Regions from separate parts of the Massilia sp. IC2-476 genome, predicted to be linked through region 3. Evidence: predicted binding sites of a transcription regulator. Region 3 holds the regulator's gene; each other region holds the start of a gene.
The links. Region 3 encodes sigma-54, which starts transcription at its own class of promoters, with help from an activator protein. Its sites were predicted from a motif close to TGGCANGNAANCTGCTTT; they were not measured.
Positions count from the first base shown of each region.

Region 1 (6,771 bases), on a different contig from region 3:
GGGCACGTTGACCGTCTTCGAAATCGCGGTGTCGATGAAGGGCTGCACCGCCTGCACCATGCGCAGGTGGTCAAGCGCACGCATCTCGAGGGCGGTCACAAAGGCCGGCGGCAGCGCGCCCGTGTCGTGGCCCATCTGGCGATACAGGCGCCAGGCGTGGTCCTCGACCTCGTAGCTGCGCCAGCTGCCGTCCGGCATGCGCTTCCTGCGCTGGTAGGTCCAGGAATAGGGCGGCTCGATGCCGTTCGAAGCATTGTCGGCAAAGGCGAGCGAGATGGTGCCGGTGGGCGCGATCGACAGCAGGTGCGAATTGCGGATGCCGTACATGCGCACCGCGTCGCGCAGCCAGTCCGGCAGGCGTGCCACGAACTGGCCCTGCAGGTACTGGTCCGCATCGAACAGCGGGAACGCGCCCTTTTCACGCGCCAGCTCGACCGAGGTGGCGTAGGCCGCGTCGCGCAGGGTCTCGGCGATGCGCGCCGCCATGGCGCGGCCTTCGTTCGAATCGTAGCGCAGCCCCAGCATGACGAGGGCGCTGCCCAGGCCCAGGAAACCCAGGCCGATGCGGCGCTTGGCCTGCGACTCGGCTGCCTGCTGCGGCAGCGGCCATTCGGTGGCATCGAGCACCAGGTCGAGCATGCGCACGCCGACGGCGGCGACTTCGCACATGCGCTCGAAGTCGAAGGAGGGACTGGCGCCGAAAGGATCGTCGACGAAGGCGGTCAGGTTGACCGAGCCCAGGTCGCAGCAGCCGTAGGCGGGCAGCGGCTGCTCGCCGCAGGGATTGGTGGCGCGCAGCTCTTCCGCGTACCACAGGTTGTTCTCGGCATTCATGCGGTCCACGAACAGCACGCCCGGCTCGGCATGATCGTAGGTCGAGGCGATGATCTTGTCCCACAGTGCGCGCGCGGAGACCTGGCGGTAGACCCAGCGGCCGTCTTCGCGCAGCCGGGCGCCGCTTTCTTCATCGCCCGGTTCGGCGCGGTGCACCAGCTCGAACATGGCGTCCGCCTCGACCGCACGCATGAAGTCGTCGGTCACGCCGACCGAGATGTTGAAGTTGGTGAGCCCGCCCGCGTCCTTGGCGGCGATGAAGCGTTCGATGTCGGGGTGGTCGATGCGCAGCACGCCCATCTGGGCGCCGCGCCGGGCGCCGGCCGATTCCACCGTGCGGCAGGAGGCGTCGAACACTTCCATATAGGAGACCGGGCCGGAAGCGCGCGAGCGGGTACCGTGCACCTTGCTGCCCATCGGGCGGATGGCGCTGAAGTCGTAGCCGACGCCGCCGCCGCGGCGCATGGTCTCGGCGGCCTCCGCCAGGGCGGTATAGATGCCCGGCAGGCCGTCCTCGGCGCCGGAGATGGAATCGCCGACCGGCTGGACGAAGCAGTTGATGAGGGTGGCCTGCAGGCCGAGGCCGGCGGCCGAATTGATGCGCCCGGCCGGTACGAAGCCCTGTTCCTGGGCCCAGAGGAAGCGTGCTTCCAGTTCGGCGCGCCGCTCCTCGGGTTCAAGCGCGGCGAGGGCGCGCGCCACGCGCCGGCGGACGTCGCCGATGCTGCGTTCTTCGCCCTTGGCGTATTTTTCGCGCAGGACGTCGAGCGAGACCTCCTGCGGCGCCAAGGCGCCGGGCGGCGTATCGGGTGCATTCATGTGCATGAATGCCACCTGAAGTTCATGGCTTGTCGAGGATGACGTGCGGCGCGGACGGGTCGGTGGCGCCCGGAAGCGGCTCGTTGGACGCCGCCGCGGCGCTGGCGGCGGCCAGGCCGGATGCGGCGGATGGGCTGGACGTGCCTTGGGTCGCCAGGCGCGATTCCAGCTCCACCACGCGCAGTTCCAGCGCCTCGAGCTTGGCGCGGGTCTTGGCCAGCACCTGGGCCTGGATGTCGAACTCTTCGCGGGTGACGAGGTCGAGCTTCGAGAAGCCCTGGGTCATCATGGCCTTGACGTTGCGCTCGATGTCCTTGGCCGGGGTGCTCTCCAGCGCCTGGTTGATCTTGCCCTGGATGTCGTTGAAGAAGTTGTTCATGTCCATTTCCTATCTGTCGGAGCGTTGCACCACCACGGTGCGCTGCCATCCGCTTTGGTGCGCGGCGCCGCCGCAAACGCAGGGCGCACGGGTTTTCCTGGTTGTTCGAATCACAAATGGGGCAGATGGCCGAGAAAACAAGCACCCCGATCGCGCTTTTTAGGCTGGCACGCATCCTGCTAAAGAGTTGTCAGGCGTGTAGCAAACAGGATTGTAAACCGCAACAGCCCAAGACACGGTTCAGCCGTGCGCCAACTGTTGAATATAAGGGGAATGTCATGAAGTGCAACACAAGTGCAGCAATCTGGGTCGTCTTCGCGCTGTCGAACGTGCCAGCATTTGCGCAGGAAGCTGCTCCTGAGCATCAAGTCAGCTACAACGCCGCCATCACCAGCGACTACCGTTACCGCGGCCTGTCGCAAACCCGGTTTGATCCGGCGCTGCAGGGCGGCGCCGACTACGTGCATGGCCCGACCGGCCTGTACGTGGGCACCTGGCTGTCCACCATCAAATGGACGAAGGACCTCGGCGGCGACGGCAACATCGAATGGGACATCTACGGCGGCAAGCGCGGCAACCTGGGCGAATCCGTCACCTATGACGTCGGCGGCCTGTATTACTGGTATCCGGACAATGGCCTGAACCCGCGTGCCAATACCTTCGAACTGTATGCGCGGCTCGGTTTCGGCCCGGCCTATGTCAAGTACTCGCACTCGACCACCAACCTGTTCGGCACCGCCGACAGCAAGGGCAGCGGCTACCTCGACGTGGGCGCCGACGTCGATGTCGGCAGCGGCTTCATCCTGAACCTGCATGCCGGCCACCAGAAGGTCGCCCACAACAGCCAGTACTCCTATTCCGACTACAAGGTCGGCGTGACCAAGGACTTGGGCGTGGCGACCCTGTCGCTGGCCTGGATCAAGGCCAACACCGACGCCTACCTCAGTCCGCAGGGCAAGAACCTCGGCAAGTCGGGCGCCATCCTGACCCTGTCCAAAACTTTCTGAAACGAGGCAAGACCATGAAAATGATTACCGCCATCATCAAACCCTTCAAGCTGGACGAAGTGCGTGAAGCGCTGTCGGAGATCAACGTCCAGGGCATGACCGTGACCGAAGTGAAGGGCTTCGGCCGCCAGAAGGGCCACACCGAGCTGTACCGCGGCGCGGAATACGTGGTCGATTTCCTGCCGAAGATCAAGATCGAGGCCGCCGTCGACGACGCCGTGGTCGACCAGGTCATCGACGCCATCTCGGGCGCCGCCCGCACCGGCAAGATCGGTGACGGCAAGATTTTCGTGGCCGACCTCAACCAGGTCATCCGTATCCGTACCGGCGAGACCGGCAACGAAGCACTGTAAGGGAAACCCGATGAAACTCACCACCAAACTCCTCGCCGGTGCAATGGCCGCCGGCCTGGCGCTGCCGGCCCTGGCCGCGCCCACGATCAACAAGGGCGACACCGCCTGGATGTTCGTCGCCACCTTGCTGGTCATCATGATGTCGATCCCCGGCCTGGCCCTGTTCTACGGCGGCCTGGTGCGCGCCAAGAACATGCTGTCGGTGCTGATGCAGGTCTTCATGGTCTTTTCCCTGATCATCGTCCTGTGGTGCCTGTACGGCTACTCGCTGGCCTTCACCCAGGGTAACGCCTTCATCGGCGGCTTCGACCGCGTCTTCCTGAACGGCATCTACGATGCCGCGGCCGGCACGTTCAGCCAGGCCGCTACCTTCAGCAAGGAGACCATGATCCCCGAGTTCATCTTCGTGGCCTTCCAGGGCACCTTTGCCGCCATCACCTGCGGCCTGATCGTCGGCGCCTTTGCCGAGCGCGTGCGCTTCGCAGCGGTGCTGCTGTTCATGGTGCTGTGGTTCACCTTCGGCTATCTGCCGGTGGCCCACATGGTCTGGTTCTGGGCCGGTCCGGATGCGATCACCGACGCCTCGACCCTGGCCACCGTCACCGGCAATGCCGGCTTCCTGTGGCAGAAGGGCGCGCTCGACTTCGCGGGCGGCACCGTGGTGCACATCAACGCCGCGGTGGCCGGCCTGGTCGGCGCCTATGTCATCGGCAAGCGCATCGGCCTGGGTCGCGAATCGATGGCGCCGCACTCGCTCACCATGACCATGATCGGCGCCTCGCTGCTGTGGGTGGGCTGGTTCGGCTTCAATGCCGGTTCGGCGCTGGAAGCGGGCGACATCGCGGCGCTGGCCTTCATCAACACCCTGCTGGCGACCGCCGCGGCCGCCGTGTCGTGGATGTTCGGCGAGTGGATCTTCAAGCGCAAGCCCTCGCTGCTGGGCGCGGTCTCGGGCGCGGTGTCGGGCCTGGTGGCGATCACCCCGGGCTGCGGCTTCGTCGGTCCGATGGGCGCCCTGGTCATGGGCCTGCTGGCCGGTATCATCTGCCTGTGGGGCGTGACCGGCCTGAAGCGCCTGCTGGGCGCCGACGACTCGCTCGACGTGTTCGGCGTGCACGGCGTGGGCGGCATCCTGGGCGCGCTGCTCACCGGCGTGTTCGCCGCGCCGCAGCTGGGCGGGCAGGGCATCTGGGACTACATCGCCAACAAGGGCTCGCCGGACTACTCGATCGCCAACCAGGTCTGGGTGCAGGCCCAGGCGGTCGGCATCACCATCGTGTGGTCGGCGGTGGTCGCCTTCATCGCCTTCAAGCTGGTGGATGTGGTGGTCGGCCTGCGCGTGCCGGCGGACCAGGAGCGCGAGGGCCTGGATATCACCAGCCACGGCGAATCGGCTTACCACGCCTGAGCCTCACTGCTGCTGCAAAGGCGCCCCTCGGGGCGCCTTTTTGCGTTTATGGCAATTCAGACTTTAAATAAGCATATTCGTCCCTATATGAGGCTACCGATATAATTCGAATAAGCCATCACTAGGACGTCACACCATGGTTCCGCACCTCGCCACCGCCCTGACCGGTCCCCTCCTGGACCTGGAAAAGAAGATTCTCGAAGCCACGCCCGCCATTGAGCGCTGGTTCCGCCTCGAGTGGCAGGAGCATACGCCGCCGTTCTACTGCTCGGTCGACCTGCGCAATGCCGGCTACAAGCTGGCGCCGGTCGATACCAACCTGTTCCCGGGCGGCTTCAACAACCTGTCCACCGAGATGCTGCCGCTGGCGGTGCAGGCTGCCATGGCCGCGATCGACAAGTACTGCCCGGACGCGCGCAACCTTTTGATGATCCCGGAAGTCCACACGCGCAACCCGATGTACCTGCAGAACGTGGCGCGCCTGATGCAGATCTTCCGCCAGACCGGCCTGCACGTGCGCCTGGGCTCGCTGTCGCCCGACGTCACCCAGCCGACCCCGCTGGCGCTGCCTGACGGCAATATGCTGGTGGTCGAGCCGCTGGTGCGCTCGCCGAACGGCCGCCGCGTCGGCCTGGCCGACTTCGACCCCTGCACCATCCTGCTCAACAACGATCTCTCGGCCGGCATCCCGTCGATCCTGGAAAACATCCACGAGCAGTCGCTGCTGCCGCCGCTGCACGCCGGCTGGGCGCTGCGCCGCAAGAGCAACCACTTCAAGGCCTTCGACGAGGTGGCCAAGAAGTTCGGCAAGCTGATCGAGATCGATCCCTGGCTGGTCAACCCGCTGCACAGCAAGGTCGGCGAGATCGACCTGCAGGAAGACGTGGGCACCGAGCAGCTGGCCGATGCGGTGTCGGCGCTGCTCTCGAAGATCAAGAAGAAGTACAAGGAATACGGCATGAAGGAGCAGAAGCCCTTCGTGATCGTCAAGCCGGACGCCGGCACCTACGGCATGGGCGTCATGACCGTGAAGGACGCCAGCGAGGTGAAGGACCTGAGCCGCGCCCAGCGCAACAAGATGACGGTCATCAAGGATGGCGTGGCCGTCACCGACATGATCGTGCAGGAAGGCGTGCCGACCTTCGAATCGATCAACGACGCGGTGGCCGAGCCGGTGGTCTATATGATCGACCGCTACGTGGTGGGCGGCTTCTACCGCGTGCATGCCGAGCGCGGCATCGACCAGAACCTGAACGCGCCGGGCTCGCAGTACGTGCCGCTGGCCTTCGCCCAGCAGCACGCGGTGCCGGACCTCAAGGCCAAGCCGGGCACGGCGGCGCCGAACCGCTTCTACGTGTACGGCGTGGTGGCGCGCCTGGGGCTGCTGGCCGCGTCGCTGGAGCTCGAGCGTACCGACCCGAACCCTGAGGTGTACTGAGCGGAGCGCCCAACCGTAGGGTGGGCGGATTTTCCGCCCACGCGTTCAAACAGTGCGGGCGTCGAGACAATCGTGGCCATGGTGGCGCTGGTCGACCGCGTGGGCGCATTTCAGGCCACTGGCCTGAAATGCCCTGCCCACCCTACGGGCTGAGCTGATGCTTCACGCGCCTTTCTGCACCATGTACATGAAGTGCGAGCGCAGCGGCGGCGCCATGGCCGCCAGCAGATCCGAGGCCATCCAGGGCGCCCGTGCCAGCAGCCGGTGGATCGGCGGCGCCAGCATCAGGGTACGGTAGCGGCTGCGTTCGCCCGGCCACCAGGACACCAGCTCGGCGCGCGTCACCTTGCGCACGTTGCGGTTGCGTGGGTTGTCGTAGCGGAAATCGAACACCAGCACCCAGCCGCCCGGACGCAGCGCGCGCCACATCTGGGCGGCCAGCTCGCGCCGCAGGCCATCGTCAAGGATCGAGGAAAACACCGTCTGCGCGCTCACCAGATCCTGGTTGCGCAATCCCATCGCGTCGAGAGTGC
Region 1 is NZ_JAJFER010000002.1:22,004-28,774, forward strand. It holds gene LK539_RS04900 (adenosylcobalamin-dependent ribonucleoside-diphosphate reductase) at 1-1,653, opposite strand, end outside; partial or broken gene LK539_RS04905 (accessory factor UbiK family protein) at 1,808-2,038, opposite strand; gene LK539_RS04910 (TorF family putative porin) at 2,311-3,039, shown strand; gene glnK (P-II family nitrogen regulator) at 3,054-3,392, shown strand; gene amt (ammonium transporter) at 3,403-4,800, shown strand; gene gshA (glutamate--cysteine ligase) at 4,937-6,238, shown strand; gene LK539_RS04930 (class I SAM-dependent methyltransferase) at 6,401-6,771, opposite strand, start outside.
Region 1: a site for sigma-54 is predicted at 2,198-2,215, ahead of LK539_RS04910 (TorF family putative porin). Genes of this name have one in related genera too.

Region 2 (6,771 bases), on a different contig from region 3:
ATCGTCTACACCACGCCGCGCCTGAGCGACGTGAATGCCTCCGGCTCCGGCCAGGTTGTGGTGCGCGACCTGAACGGCGCGCCGCTGGAAGTGCGCAAGAGCGGTTCCGGCCAGGTCCGCCTGGCGGGCAAGGTGGATAGCCTGCTCGCGCGCGTGAGCGGCTCGGGCGTGCTCGATGCGGGTGAACTCAAGAGCGCCAGCGCCGACCTCGGGCTGTCGGGCTCGGGCCGCATGAACATCGGTGAAGTCCGTGGCGACTACCTGCGCGCCAGCGTGTCCGGTTCGGGCGTGCTGCAGGCCGGCGGCACCGTGCGTTCGCTGAACGCCCGCGTGGCCGGTTCCGGCAGCGTGGACCTGGCCGGCCTGTCGACCCAGGACGCCGACCTGGCGGCCGACGGCTCGGGCGGGATCCGCGCCACCGTCAAGCAGTCGCTGATCGCCCACGGCGGCGGCTCGGGCGGCATCCGCGTGTATGGCCACCCGGCGCAGCGCAGCGTCAGCGGCCGCAACGTGCACCTGATCGACTGACATCCGTAGGGTGGGCGGCTTTGCCGCCCACGCGGTGATACGTAAAGCGAGGGAAGCTTAGAGCAGGTTGTCCAGCAGGTCCGGACCGAACACCTCGCGGTGCAGGCGCGCCGCCGGGGCTCCTGCCGCCAGCAGGGCATTCCACTGCGCCTGCATGAAGGGCAGCGGACCGCACAGGTAGACGTCGGTCTCTCCGCGCGGCCACGAAGGCAGGCGCGCCAGGTCCATCTTCCCTTTCAACACGCCGGCTGTATCCTCTTCCTCGTAGAACGTCACCACGTTCAGGTGTGGCATGCGCGCCTTGGCATTGGCAATGTCATCCTGGTGCGCGTGGTGCGCCGCATGGCGTGCGGCGTGCGCGAAGATCACGCGGCGCCCAGGGTTCACCGCCGCGATGCGGTTCAGAGCCGCGATCATCGGCGTGATGCCGATGCCCGCCGACAGGAACACCACCGGCTCGTTCGATTCGGTATCGGGCAGGAAGTCGCCGAACGGGTGGGTCACCTGCAGCAGGTCGCCCACATTCACGTTCTGGTGCAGCCAGGTCGACACTTCGCCCGCGGGATGTGCGCCCCCATCCTCGCGCTTGACCGAGATGCGCAGGCTGTCCTTGCCGTTGGCGTCCGACAGGCTGTACTGGCGCAGCTGGCGGTGGCCGTCGGCGAAGTCGACCGCCACGCTTACATACTGGCCCGGCTTGAACGGGGGCAGGGCGGCGCCGTCCGCCGGAATGAGCCGGATCGAGATCACGTTCTCGCTTTCGCGCTTTACTTCCGTCACGCGCATGGCCCGGGTCTCGCCCGGCTGCACACCGGCTTCCTCGTACATCTTCGCTTCCGCATCGATCAGCAGGCGCGCGAGCGACGTATAGGCCTCTTCCCAGGCCTTCAGAAGCGGCTCGGTGGCGGCGTCGCCCAGCACCGACTTGATTGCGCCGAGCAGGTGATGGCCAACGATCGGGTAGTGGTCGGCGCGGATGCCCACCGACGCGTGCTTGTGCACGATGCGGCTTACCACCGGCCCTAAAGCCGCGGCGTTGCCGATGTTGGCCGCGTAGGCAAACACCGCCGAGGCCAGCGACTGCTGCTGCACGCCGCTGGTCTGGTTACCCATGTTGAACAGGTTCTTCAGCCCGGGATGGGCGTCGAACATGCTGCGGTAGAAGGTGGTGGTGATGGCCAGGCCGTGCTCGCGCAGGACCGGGACGGAGGCGTCGATGTAGGGACGTGAAGCGTTCGAGATCATGATGGGTTTCCTTATTGATGCATTAGATATGCATGTTTAAAGCCAAAAAATGGTCCGGACTGGATCGTTGTTACCGTACGGACGCGACCATTCTAGCAAAAGATGCTGAGCAAATGCATCTTTTGGAAAACTATTTTCTTGGAATATTTCAACTGCCCCTATAATCGCAGGTTTTGACCGGCGGCCGATTGCGGGCCGTCGAAGACGCCGCCAATTCAAAGGACATGCCGTGAATCTGACCCTGGGCCAAAAGCTGATCCGCACCAAAACAGCTGAACGTCACCACGATGACGTGGACAGCGGCGGGGGCCTGCAACGTTCGCTCGGCCTGTTCCCGCTGACCATGATCGGGGTCGGCGCCACCATCGGCACCGGCATCTTCTTCACCATGGTCGAAGCCGTGCCCAAGGCCGGTCCGGCCGTGATCCTCTCCTTTTTGCTCGCCGCCCTCACCGCCGGCTTGACCGCGCTGTGCTACGCCGAGCTGGCCGGGCGCGTGCCGGCCGCCGGTTCCTCGTATTCCTTTGCCTACGCAACCGTCGGCGAGTTCGCCGCCTTCATCGTGGCGGCCTGCCTGCTGCTCGAATACGGCCTGGCGGGAAGCGCGGTGGCGATCGGCTGGTCGGATTACCTGAACAACTTCCTGATGAACGCCTTCGGCTGGGAGATCCCGGCCCACCTGCGTTCGCCGATGTTCGTATCGGACCACCATAATGTCCACTTCACCCCAGGTAACTTCAACCTGCCGCCGGTGATCCTGATCGCGATGTGCTGCTTCCTCCTCATCCGCGGCACCAAAGAATCGGCCACCACCAACGCCATCATGGTGCTGGTCAAGCTGGCGATCCTGATCTTCTTCGCCGTGATCGCGCTGACCGGCTTCGATGCCAACAACTTCACGCCCTTCTTCAACCCGGACGCCGACAGCGGCTACGTGGGCATGGCCGGCGTCACCGCCGCCGCCGGCACCGTGTTCTTCTCCTTTATTGGCCTGGACACCATCGCCACCGCCGGCGAAGAGACCAACAACCCGCGCCGCAACGTCCCGATCGGCATCCTGGCCGCGCTCCTGATCGTGACCGTCTTCTACCTGCTGGTGGCGATTGCCGCGATGGGCGCCCAGCCCTCGCACATGTTCGCGGGCCAGCAGGCCGGCCTGTCGGTGATCCTGCAGAACGTGACCGGCCAGGCATGGCCGGCGCTGGTGCTGTCGGCCGGCGCCGTCGTGTCGGTGTTCTCGGTGACCCTGGTGACGATCTACGGCCAGACCCGCATCCTGTACGCCATCAGCCGCGACGGCCTGATCCCGAAGACCTTCCAGAAGGTGAGCAAGCGCACCCAGGCTCCGGTCAGCAATACCCTGATCGTCTGCGCCGTGGTCGCCCTCGTGGCCGGCCTGGTCGACGCCACCTTCCTGTGGGACATGGTGAGCATGGGCACCCTGACCGCCTTCATCGTCGTCTCGATCGCGGTGCCGGTGATCCGCGCCAAGCAGGGCCGCGGCGAGCCGGGCGCCTTCCGCGTGCCCTTCGGCCCCTACGTCATCCCGGGCCTGTCGGTGCTGGCCTGCCTGTACATCATGAAAGACCTGTCGCCGGCCACCTTCCGCGTGTTCTTCATCTGGATGGCCGTGGCGGTTGCCACCTACTTCCTGTACAGCGTGCGCCACAGCCGCCTGAACAAGGCACAGTAAATGGAGAGCTTCGAACGGCGGCGCGACCGCTTTGCGCTGTTCGATGCGATGGACAGCGCGGCGGTCAACATCTGCTTTCCACTGGAGCTGCCGGACTTCCGGCCCTGGTGCAAAGCGCAGGGCCTGGCGCCCTTCCACGTGCTGCTGTATGCCGTGCTGCGTTCGGTGCTGAAGGTCGAGAACTTCCGCTACCGGATCCTGGACGGCGAAGTGATTCGCATCGAGCGCCTGATTCCTTCGTTTACGGTGGTGAACCTGCACAATGACCTGAATTTCGCCCAGTTCGACTGGGCGGACGACTTGCGCGAATTCGTCGCACGCGGCGTGGCGGCGCGCGAGGAGGCCGGCAATATGGCGGCCCTGAACATGGAATATGCCGCGCGCACGCCCCTGCAGGCCAAGGAGCAGGTCTTCATTACCTGCATCCCCTGGCTGGCGTTCACCTCGATCCAGCATCCGAGCGCCTCGCTGGCGCAGCCGGACATCCCGTCCTTCGCCTGGGGCAAGTACCGCGACCTGCCGGGCGACCGCCTCGAGCTGCCGTTCTCGGTACAGGCCCACCACGGCTTCGTCGACGGCTTCCACATCCACCAGCTCGGCCAGCAGATCGCCGGTGAGCTGGACGCCATCATTTCACCAGCGGCCTGACCACTTCGAGCAGGCTGACGAGAAGCTTGCCCGGCTCTTCCCACGGCACCATGTGGGCCGAGCGCTCGAACCAGACGACGCGCTTATAAGGCGCATCGACCTTCTCCATCCAGCTCACCGTGGGCGCTGCCGGCGTGGTGTAGTCGTGGCGACCCAGGAACATCACGACGGGAACGGGGAAGCGCTTCACGCTTGAAAAATCCACGTCGAGGAATTCCGGCAGCACCCGGCCAAGTGTCAGCACGCTGCCCTTGTCGATGTCCTTCACCTGGCTTGGGGTGTACTCGGGCGAGAGCAGGGGACCGCGGAAGAAGTAGCCGGACTCGCTGCGGAAGGCCGACAGGCCACCGTAGTGTTGGGGCCACTTGCGCGCGATGATGATGCGCTCGCGCGTGATCGGCTTGTCGCCGGGGTAGGGCGCGATCGAGGCCATCTCCTTGACCGCCTCCACGTTGTTCTCGCGTTTGGCGCGCTTGTAGGCGTACTCGAAACTGATCCGCTCGTTCTCGCGCACGTTCAGGACCTGGCCGATGCCGACGTAGGCGTAGAACAGGTCGGGACGCTTCAGGGCCGCGTGCATGCCGACGATGGTGCCCCAGCTGTGGCCCATCAGGATCAGCTTGCGCTTGCCATAGCGCGCCTTCAGGTGCTCGGCCACTTCGATCGCATCGTCGACGTAGCGCTCGATGCGGATGGTCGCGCCGACCTTGCTTGGCTCGGCTTCGGCATAGCTCTTGCCGGCGCCGCGCTGGTCCCAGTTCGCCACGGTGAAGTATTCCTCGATCGGGCGCTGGAACTGCCACATGGTCGGGGTGACGGGCGAGGCCGGGCCGCCGTGCACGAACAGGATCATCGGGTTGTCGCGGTCCTGGCCGCGCACGTTCAGCCACTGGTCGACGCCGCCGATGCGGGTCTTGTATGAATCCTGCACGCCGCCGGGTGCGCTGATGCGATTGAGGTCTTCGATGATGGCGCGCGACTTCGCGTACGGGTCAGGGGCTTCCTGCGCCAGGGCGCAGGCGGATGCCAGCAGCGCGCCAATGAACAGCCATGCTCTCTTCATGTGTGCGTCCTTTCCGGTCAATGGAAATAGCATAGCCCGGCATCTGCATATGCGCACCCGCTACGCGACGAACTGCACGATCGGCGGGGCGAACGGTAACGTCCATCCTGTCCTGGTGCGGCCTGTTCCCTTCGATGCGCAGGCTGTCGCAGGCTCCACGCCGATACGCGAGGTCATGAGTAGGATGATCGCATCGACAAGCTGGGGGAGGCACCATGTGGCGTTGGGTCGCGGCTGCGGTATGCATGACCGGCAGCCTGCCCGCATTCGGGCAAACAGCACAGCTCACGCCGCAGCAGTGGCGCGAGGACCTGAAGGTGATGGCGGAGACGATGCCAGTGCGGCACCGCAACCTCTACCACACGATGTCGCGCGAGCAGTTCCAGGCCGCCGTCGCGGCGCTCGACGCGAAGCTGGACAGCTTGCCGCGCCACCAGGTCATTGTCGAGATGGCGCGCATTGTGGGCATGGTGGAAGACGGGCACACCAACATCGCGCCGACGCGCGATCCGAAGATCGGCTTTCGCGCGTTTCCGATCGCGCTCTACTTCTTCGACGACGGCCTGTACGTGCGCGCGGCCCACGAGCAGCACCGGGAGCTGGTCGGCGCGAAGCTCGTCGGCGTCGGCGGCAAGACGGTGGAACAGGCCTATGCGGCGCTGCGCCAGATCGTTGGCCGCGACAACGAGCAGAACGCGCTGTTCTTCGTCCCGCACCTGCTGGTGATGCCGGAAGTGCTGCACGCCTTCGGCCTGTCCGACTCGCCCGACCGTGCGCGCCTCGTCATCGAACGCGACGGCAAACGCAGTACCGTGGAACTGACCACGCCGCAGCCCGCCACCATGATGCCGCCCGATACCGACACCAGCTTCATGCCGCGCCCCGGCTGGGTCGACGCGCGCCTCACGACGCCATTGTGGCTGCAGGATGCCGACAGCAAGTTCCGCATGGAGTACCTCAAGCCGCACAAGCTGCTCTACGTGCAGCTCAACCAGGTCGGCAACGAGAAAGAGGAAACGCTGGCGCAGTTCGCGGCGCGCATCCAGCAGGCGGCGGCAAGCCAGCCGGTGGAGAAGATCGTGCTCGACCTGCGCCTGAACCGCGGCGGCAACGGCATGCTGGCGCCCCCATTGATTGCCGCGCTGCTGCGCGCCACGCCGCTTGAGGCCAGGCGCGAACTGTTCGCGATCGTCGGCCGCAGCACTTTCTCGGCGGCGCAGTTCGTGGTGAATGACCTGGAACACTATACCGAGGCCGTGCTGGTCGGCGAGCCGACCGGCGGCAGGCCGAACGCCCACAGCGACTCGCGCCGGATCACGCTGCCCAACAGCGGCATCACGGTGCGGGTATCGACCCTCTGGTGGCAGGAGGACGAGCGCGACCGGCGGCCATGGACAGCGCCCACGGTGGCGGCGCCGCTCGGCTTTGACGCCTACCGCCGCGGCGAGGACCCGGCACTCACGGCGATCCTGGCCTACCGGCCGGCGCCACCGCTGGCCGACCTGCTGCTGGCGGCGCCCGATGCGCTGCCGACGGCCTATGCCGGCTGGCGCGCCCGGCCGCGCAACCGCTACGCGGATGTGCAGATGGCGTT
Region 2 is NZ_JAJFER010000013.1:13,473-20,243, reverse strand. It holds gene LK539_RS23335 (head GIN domain-containing protein) at 1-528, shown strand, start outside; gene hmpA (NO-inducible flavohemoprotein) at 586-1,773, opposite strand; gene LK539_RS23325 (amino acid permease) at 2,003-3,466, shown strand; gene LK539_RS23320 (CatA-like O-acetyltransferase) at 3,467-4,114, shown strand; gene LK539_RS23315 (alpha/beta fold hydrolase) at 4,095-5,177, opposite strand; gene LK539_RS23310 (S41 family peptidase) at 5,393-6,771, shown strand, end outside.
Region 2: a site for sigma-54 is predicted at 1,801-1,818, ahead of hmpA (NO-inducible flavohemoprotein). Genes of this name have one in related genera too.

Region 3 (6,771 bases):
CAGCACCTCGCCATGCTCGAAATTGCGGCGCACCAGGTTGCGTTCCATGCGCAGGCAGTCCGCGACGTCGAGCGATGCCCCGCGTTGCAGGAGTTCGCGCGTCACGCACATCATCAGGGGCGAACGCTGGCGCATCGCCTTGAGCGCCTTCTGCGCGAACAGGTTCTCGTCACGCGCCAGCGATTCCATGATTGCGCCCACCGAGGCCGCGCCGAAATGCGCATCGATCACGCCGCGCTGCGCCTGCAGTTCGCTCGCGCCCTGCTGCCCTGCGAACTGCGCCGCGAAGGCGTGGATCGCCGCCGGCAGTTCGGCGCCCGGCGTGGTCTCGATCAGCGCCTGAAGACCAACCAGCTCGACGCCCGGCACGAACACGTCCGCCAGCCCCACGTAGAGCGCATCGGCCGCGCCGATGGTGAGGCCGGTCAGGCCCAGGTACTGACCCAGCTGGCCCGGCGCATGCGACAGGAAATGGCTGCCGCCCACGTCCGGGAACAGGCCGATGTTCACCTCGGGCATGGCCATCTTGGTGCGCTCGGTCACGATGCGCAGGCCGCAATCGGGGCCGCCTTGGGCTATGCCCATGCCGCCGCCCATCACCACGCCGTCCATCAGCGCAATATAGGGCTTCGGATAGAAGTGGATCAGGTGGTTCAGTGCGTATTCTTCGGTGAAGAAGTCTTCCAGCAGCGCGCTGCCGCCGGTCGGGCCGACGTGGCCCATCTCGTGGAAGAAGCGGATGTCGCCGCCCGCGCACAGGGCCTTCTCGCTGGTGCTGGTGATGACCACCGCGTCGATGCCCGCGTCGTCCTTCCACTGCAGCAGGATCGCGGTCAAGGCACGGACCATGTCGAGCGACAGGGAATTCAGGGCTTTCGGTCGGTCGAGCGTAATGACGCCGGTGCGATTGGCGACGCGGGTCAGGACGGTGTCGGTCATGATCGTGTTCTGTGGTCGAAAAGACATGCATTCTACAGAACTACCGTGTAAAACCGGAAGCCTCGAAAAGTAACAGCTTCGTACAAATGCAAAAAGGGCGTCCCCTCAGACGCCCTTGCTGTGTTTGCGGTCGCCCGTTGATTACGCGGCGGCGGCTTCTCCGTTGTCCGGAAGGCGCTTGTGCGCCACGTGGTTATGGTCTTGCAGCATGGATTTGTGTTTCAGAACCTGCCTGTCCAGTCTGTCCATCAGGGTGTCGATGGCCGCGTAGAGATCCTGTGCAGCGCTTGCGACGTGGAGGATCTTGCCCGATACCTGGAGGTTGATCTCGGCTTTCTGCCGTTTTTCTTTTTCAGTGAGGTTATCGATGGCGAGGAACACGTGGGTGTCGATCACGTGGTCGAAATGGCGGGTGATGCGCTCGAGCTTATTCTGAACGTATTCACGGATGGCGGGGGTGACTTCGAGGTGGTGGCCGCTGATGGTGAGGTTCATACACACTCCTTGGGAAGGTGCCCTGCCCGCCCCACAAGGTTGAAGTGGGCAGATGCTTTACAGGGATTTGCGGAGGCTGACGGGCGGAATCTTGAGCGCTTCACGGTACTTGGCGACCGTGCGGCGGGCAATGACCATACCTTGTTCCCCGAGCATCTCCGCGATCTTGCTGTCGGATAGAGGATTCCTAGGGTCTTCTGCTCCTGTCAATTGCGCGATGAGCGCGCGGATCGCCGTCGAGGAGGCTTCTCCCCCCGCTTCGGTGGCGACATGGCTTCCGAAGAAGTACTTCAGCTCAAACATGCCGTGCGGGGTCAGCATGTATTTCTGCGTGGTTACACGAGAGATGGTGCTCTCGTGTAGGCCTAGTGTATCAGCTATCTCACGCAAAACAAGAGGGCGCATGGCAACCGCGCCGTGGCTGAAAAAGTTGCGCTGGCGCTCCACAATTGCCTCTGCGACACGCAGGATCGTGTCGAAGCGCTGGCGCATATTCTTGATCAGCCACTTGGCTTCCTGCAGCTGCGCGCCCATCTGGCTTTCGCTCCTGCCCTGCTTGAGCAGGTTGGCGTACAGCGTGTTCACGCGCAGCTTGGGCATCACGTCGGGATTGAGCGCCACCGCCCAGCCGCTCTTGGCGCGGCGCACGATCACGTCCGGCACCACGTAGTCCGAGGTGTTCGATGCGAAGGCCGCACCCGGGTGCGGATTGCAGCGGCGCACCACGGCCTGCACTTCGCGCAGGTCTTCGTCGTCGCAGTCGAGCGCCTTTTTCAGCTTGCTGTATTCGCGCTGCGCGAACCAGCTCAGGTAACCCTCGACGATCTGCAGGGCCAGGCGCCGCGTCACCAGCGGCACGCCCGCCATGCGGCGGATCTGCAGCGCCAGGCATTCGGCCGCGCTGCGCGCGCCGACGCCGATCGGGTCGAGGCTCTGCACCAGCGCCAGCGCGCAGCGCAGTTCGTCCATCTCGATGTCCAGCTCGCCCGGCAGGCGCGCGTGGATCTCGTCGAGCGGCTCTTCCAGGTAGCCGTTGTCGTCGAGGGCGTCGATCACCAGCTCGGCCAGGGCCCGGTCGCGCGCGCTGCAGCCGGTCAGGCGGATCTGTTCGGCCAGGTGTTCGCGCAGCGTGATGCCGTCGGCTTCCAGTTGCGGGCGGCCGTCCTCGTCGTCGCCGCTGCGTGCGCCGCCGCCTTCACCGCCCCAGTCGGCGTCGGCCTCGCCGCCCCCACTGTCGGCGCCGTCCTCCATGCTCTCGCCTTCCGGCTTCGCGCCCTCCTGCGCTTCCTGTCCCGGGGCGGGCGCCTCGCCGTTCGCCGGCGCGTTGTTGATGGCGCCGTCGGCCAGCAGCCGCACCGAGCGGTCGAGCGGGTCGTCGAGCCGCTCCAGCAGCGGATTGTCGTGCAGGATCTGCTCGATCTCCTGGTGCAGTTCGAGCGTGGACAGCTGCAGCAGGCGGATCGACTGCTGCAGTTGCGGCGTCAGCGCCAGGTGCTGCGAAGTGCGTAGCTGGAGACTCTGCTTCATCGTTACATTCTGAAGTGCTCGCCCAGATACACGCGGCGCACCGATTCGTTGGCGATGATGTCGTCGGGGCGGCCGGATGCCAGCACGGCGCCCTGGTTGATGATGTAGGCGCGGTCGCAGATGCCGAGGGTCTCGCGCACGTTGTGGTCGGTGATCAGGACGCCGATGTTGCGCTCTTTCAGGAAGCGCACGATGCGCTGGATCTCGATCACCGCGATCGGGTCCACGCCGGCGAAGGGTTCGTCGAGCAGCACGAAGCGCGGATTGGTCGCCAGTGCGCGCGCGATCTCCACGCGGCGCCGCTCGCCGCCCGACAGCGACAGCGCCGGGTTCTCGCGCAGCTTCTCGATCTGCAGTTCGGCTAGCAGGGTGTCGAGGCGCTCGTTGATCTGGTCCTTCGAGAGCGGCTTGCCGTCCACGCGCTGCAGTTCCAGCACGGCGCGGATGTTCTCTTCCACCGTCAGCCGGCGGAACACCGAGGCTTCCTGCGGCAGGTAGGACAGGCCCAGCACCGCGCGCCGGTGGATCGGCAGGTTCGAGATGTCGGTGCCGTTGATGTCGATGGTGCCGGCGTCCGACGGCACCAGGCCGACGATCATGTAGAAGGAGGTGGTCTTGCCGGCGCCGTTGGGACCCAGCAGGCCGACCACTTCGCCGCAGTCCACCTGCAGCGACACGTCGCGCACCACCAGGCGCTTGCCGTAGCTCTTCTGCAGGCCCTTGACCACCAGGGTGCTGCAGGTATCAAGCGCCGTGGCCGGCGTGCCTGCCGTCATGGTGGCCGTCATTGCTTGGCGCCTTCGCTGGTGGTGCGCTTGGGCGCCAGGATCAGGGTGCCGCGGCCGCCGCCGACCTTGCTGGCGCCGCTGGCGTCGTTGCGCACGGTCGCCACTTCGCGCCGGTTGTCGTAGGAGATGAAGGGCCCCTGGATTTCATTGGTCATGCGGCCGTTCTCCAGCTCGCGCACTTCGGCGTTGGAGAACAGCTTCACCAGCTCGGCGCGCTCGTCGTACTCGATGCGCTGGGCCTGGCCCTCGACCCACAGGTCGGGACCGCCATCGCGCTTCTGGCGGAAGGTCGCAATCTTGCCGTTGTTGGCGGTGAGGGTCACGCTCATGTAGCCTTCCGGCGTTTCCTTGACCAGGGCGCGGTCGGACTTCAGCACCAGCGTGCCGCGCGTGAGCACGACGTTGCCGGTCAGGATGCGGGTCTGGGTGACCTCGTCGACATCGAGAGTGTCGAAGTTGATCACGGCCTGCTTGAGCGAATCGGCACGCTCGGCCGAGGCGCCGAAGGCGATCAGGCTGAGAAGTGCGGCTGCGATAATTTTTTTCATATTGCTTGTCCTGGGTTGGCGGCGCCGTGCTTATTGGCGCGCACGTGGCGGATAGACGATCTGGCCGCGGCTGGCGAGGTGCAGCTTCTGGGTCGCGTTGTTGGCGACCATGCCGGTGCCGACCACGGTGGAGGCGCCCAGCTGCATGTCGACCGGCTTCGCGGTCTTGAGGATTTCCTCGTCGGGCAGCACGGTCAGGGCCTCGGTGCGCACACGCAGTGCTTCGCTGGTCGGTGTGGCCGGACGCTGGATGTCGACCTTGCCGAGCAGTTCGACGCGGTGCTCGCCGTGGTAGATCTCGGCGCGGTTGGCGACGATGGTCATGCGCGGGCGCCCCGGCGTCACGCCTTCCATCACCGGGCTCTCGACGCGCGACACGTCGCCCTGCGGCACGTGCGCCAGGCGCTTGCCGGACACCACGTAGCTCGGCTTGCCCTGCTCCGTCATGCGCACGAAGGAGAAGTTCTCGACGATGTAGTCGGGTTCATCCGGCGGGCCGCCGAAGCGGGCGTCGCCGTCCTCGCGCTCCATCACCTGCACCAGCCAGAAGCTGCCGACGGCGCAGAAGGTTGCGATCATCATGATCGCCAGGAGCTTCCAGCGGTGGGCGGTGCGCTTGTAAGTGACCATGCTTATGCAAAATAAGGCGCGAGCGCCTGTTCATAGGTGCCCTGGGCGCGCATCACCAGGTCGCAGACCTCGCGCACGGCGCCGCGGCCGCCCGCGTTCTTCGTCACGTAATGGGCGCGATGCTGCACTTCCGGGTGGCCGGAGGGCACGGTGACGGCAAAGCCCACGCGGGTGAACAGCGGCAGGTCGATCACGTCGTCGCCGATATAGCCGCATTCTTCCGGCGTGACGCCGGTGGCCTGCAGCAGTTCGGCGAAGCCGACGCGCTTGTCGTGGATGCCCTGGTAGACGTGCGAGATGCCGAGATCGGCCGCACGCTTGACCACGATCGGCGATTTGCGCGCGCTGATGATGGCGGTCTTCACGCCGGTCTTGTTCAGCAGCTGGATGCCGAGGCCGTCGAGCACATTGAAAGTCTTGGTGACTTCGCCGTCCGGGCCGTAGGTGAGGCTGCCGTCGGTGAGCACGCCGTCGACGTCGAAGATCATTACCTTCACGCGCGCCGCGCGCTGCATGTATTCGAGCGGCGTCATCAAATCACCTTGGCGCGGGTCAGGTCGTGGATGTGGAGCGCGCCGACCAGGCGGTCTTCGCCATCCACCACCAGCATCTGGTTGATGCGGAATTCTTCCATGACGGCGACGGCGTCGACCGCCAGCTGCTCCGGATGGATGCGGCGCGGATTGGCGTGCATCACGTCGCGGATCGTGATATTGGAAAAGTCGGTCACGCGCTCGATCAGGCGGCGCAGGTCGCCGTCGGTGAACACGCCGACCGGGCGGCGCTCTTCGTCGACGACGGCGGTCATGCCCATGCCCTTCTGGCTGATTTCCAGCAGTGCGCGCGTGAGCGGCGTGTCGGGCGAGACGGCGGGGATGGCCTCGCCGCTGCGCATGACGTCGCGCACGTGGGTCAAGAGGCGTCGGCCCAGGGCGCCGCCCGGGTGCGACATGGCGAAGTCTTCCTCGCGGAAGCCGCGCGCGTCCAGCAGGGCCACGGCCAGGGCGTCGCCCATGGCCAGGGTCACGGTGGTGCTGGTGGTCGGCGCCAGGTTGAGGGTGCAGGCTTCCTTGGCAACCGAGATGTCGAGATGGATCTCGGACAGCTTGGCCAGGCGCGAATGCGGCTTGCCGGTCATCGAGATCACCGGGGTGCCCATGCGCTTGATGGCCGGCAGGATTTCCAGCAGTTCCGACGATTCGCCGGAATTCGAGATGGCGATGAACACGTCGTGCGTGGTCACCATGCCGAGGTCGCCATGGGCGGCTTCGCCCGGGTGCACGAACATGGCGGGGGTGCCGGTCGAGGCCAGGGTGGCGGCAATCTTGCGGGCGATGTGACCGGATTTGCCCATGCCCGAGACCACGACGCGGCCGGTGCAGCCGTACAGCAGCTGGACGGCGCGCACGAACGTGTCGTCGTCGCCCAGGCGGGCATGCAGCGCTTGAAGCGCGTCGGCTTCGATGGCCAGGGTCTCGCGGCCCAGCTCGAGCACGCGCCTGGCCTGGCCTTCGTCGAAACTTTTCAGCATTATTTTTTCATGGGTTACACTCATAGCGGCAGTATAAACGAATTGGGTAAGCAAAAAACTTGCCAGTCGTAACAAAGCACTACAACTGCGGTCGATTACGACGCATAACAACAACGACAACATACCCTGGGGACGATGCATTCCGGACTTGAACTGACCCTCCTTCTGCTTGGCTGCGCCGTCCTCGGCGTGGTCGCATTCCGCATGCTTCACCTGCCGCCGATGCTGGGCTATCTGGCAGCCGGCGTATTGATCGGCCCCCATGCGCTGGCACTTGCCGACGACAGCCCAGCGACCCATGCACTGGCCGAAT
Region 3 is NZ_JAJFER010000008.1:46,410-53,180, reverse strand. It holds gene LK539_RS19425 (enoyl-CoA hydratase/isomerase family protein) at 1-939, opposite strand, end outside; gene hpf (ribosome hibernation-promoting factor, HPF/YfiA family) at 1,081-1,434, opposite strand; gene LK539_RS19415 (RNA polymerase factor sigma-54) at 1,492-2,961, opposite strand; gene lptB (LPS export ABC transporter ATP-binding protein) at 2,964-3,749, opposite strand; gene lptA (lipopolysaccharide transport periplasmic protein LptA) at 3,746-4,297, opposite strand; gene lptC (LPS export ABC transporter periplasmic protein LptC) at 4,328-4,927, opposite strand; gene LK539_RS19395 (HAD family hydrolase) at 4,930-5,460, opposite strand; gene LK539_RS19390 (KpsF/GutQ family sugar-phosphate isomerase) at 5,460-6,482, opposite strand; gene LK539_RS19385 (monovalent cation:proton antiporter family protein) at 6,594-6,771, shown strand, end outside.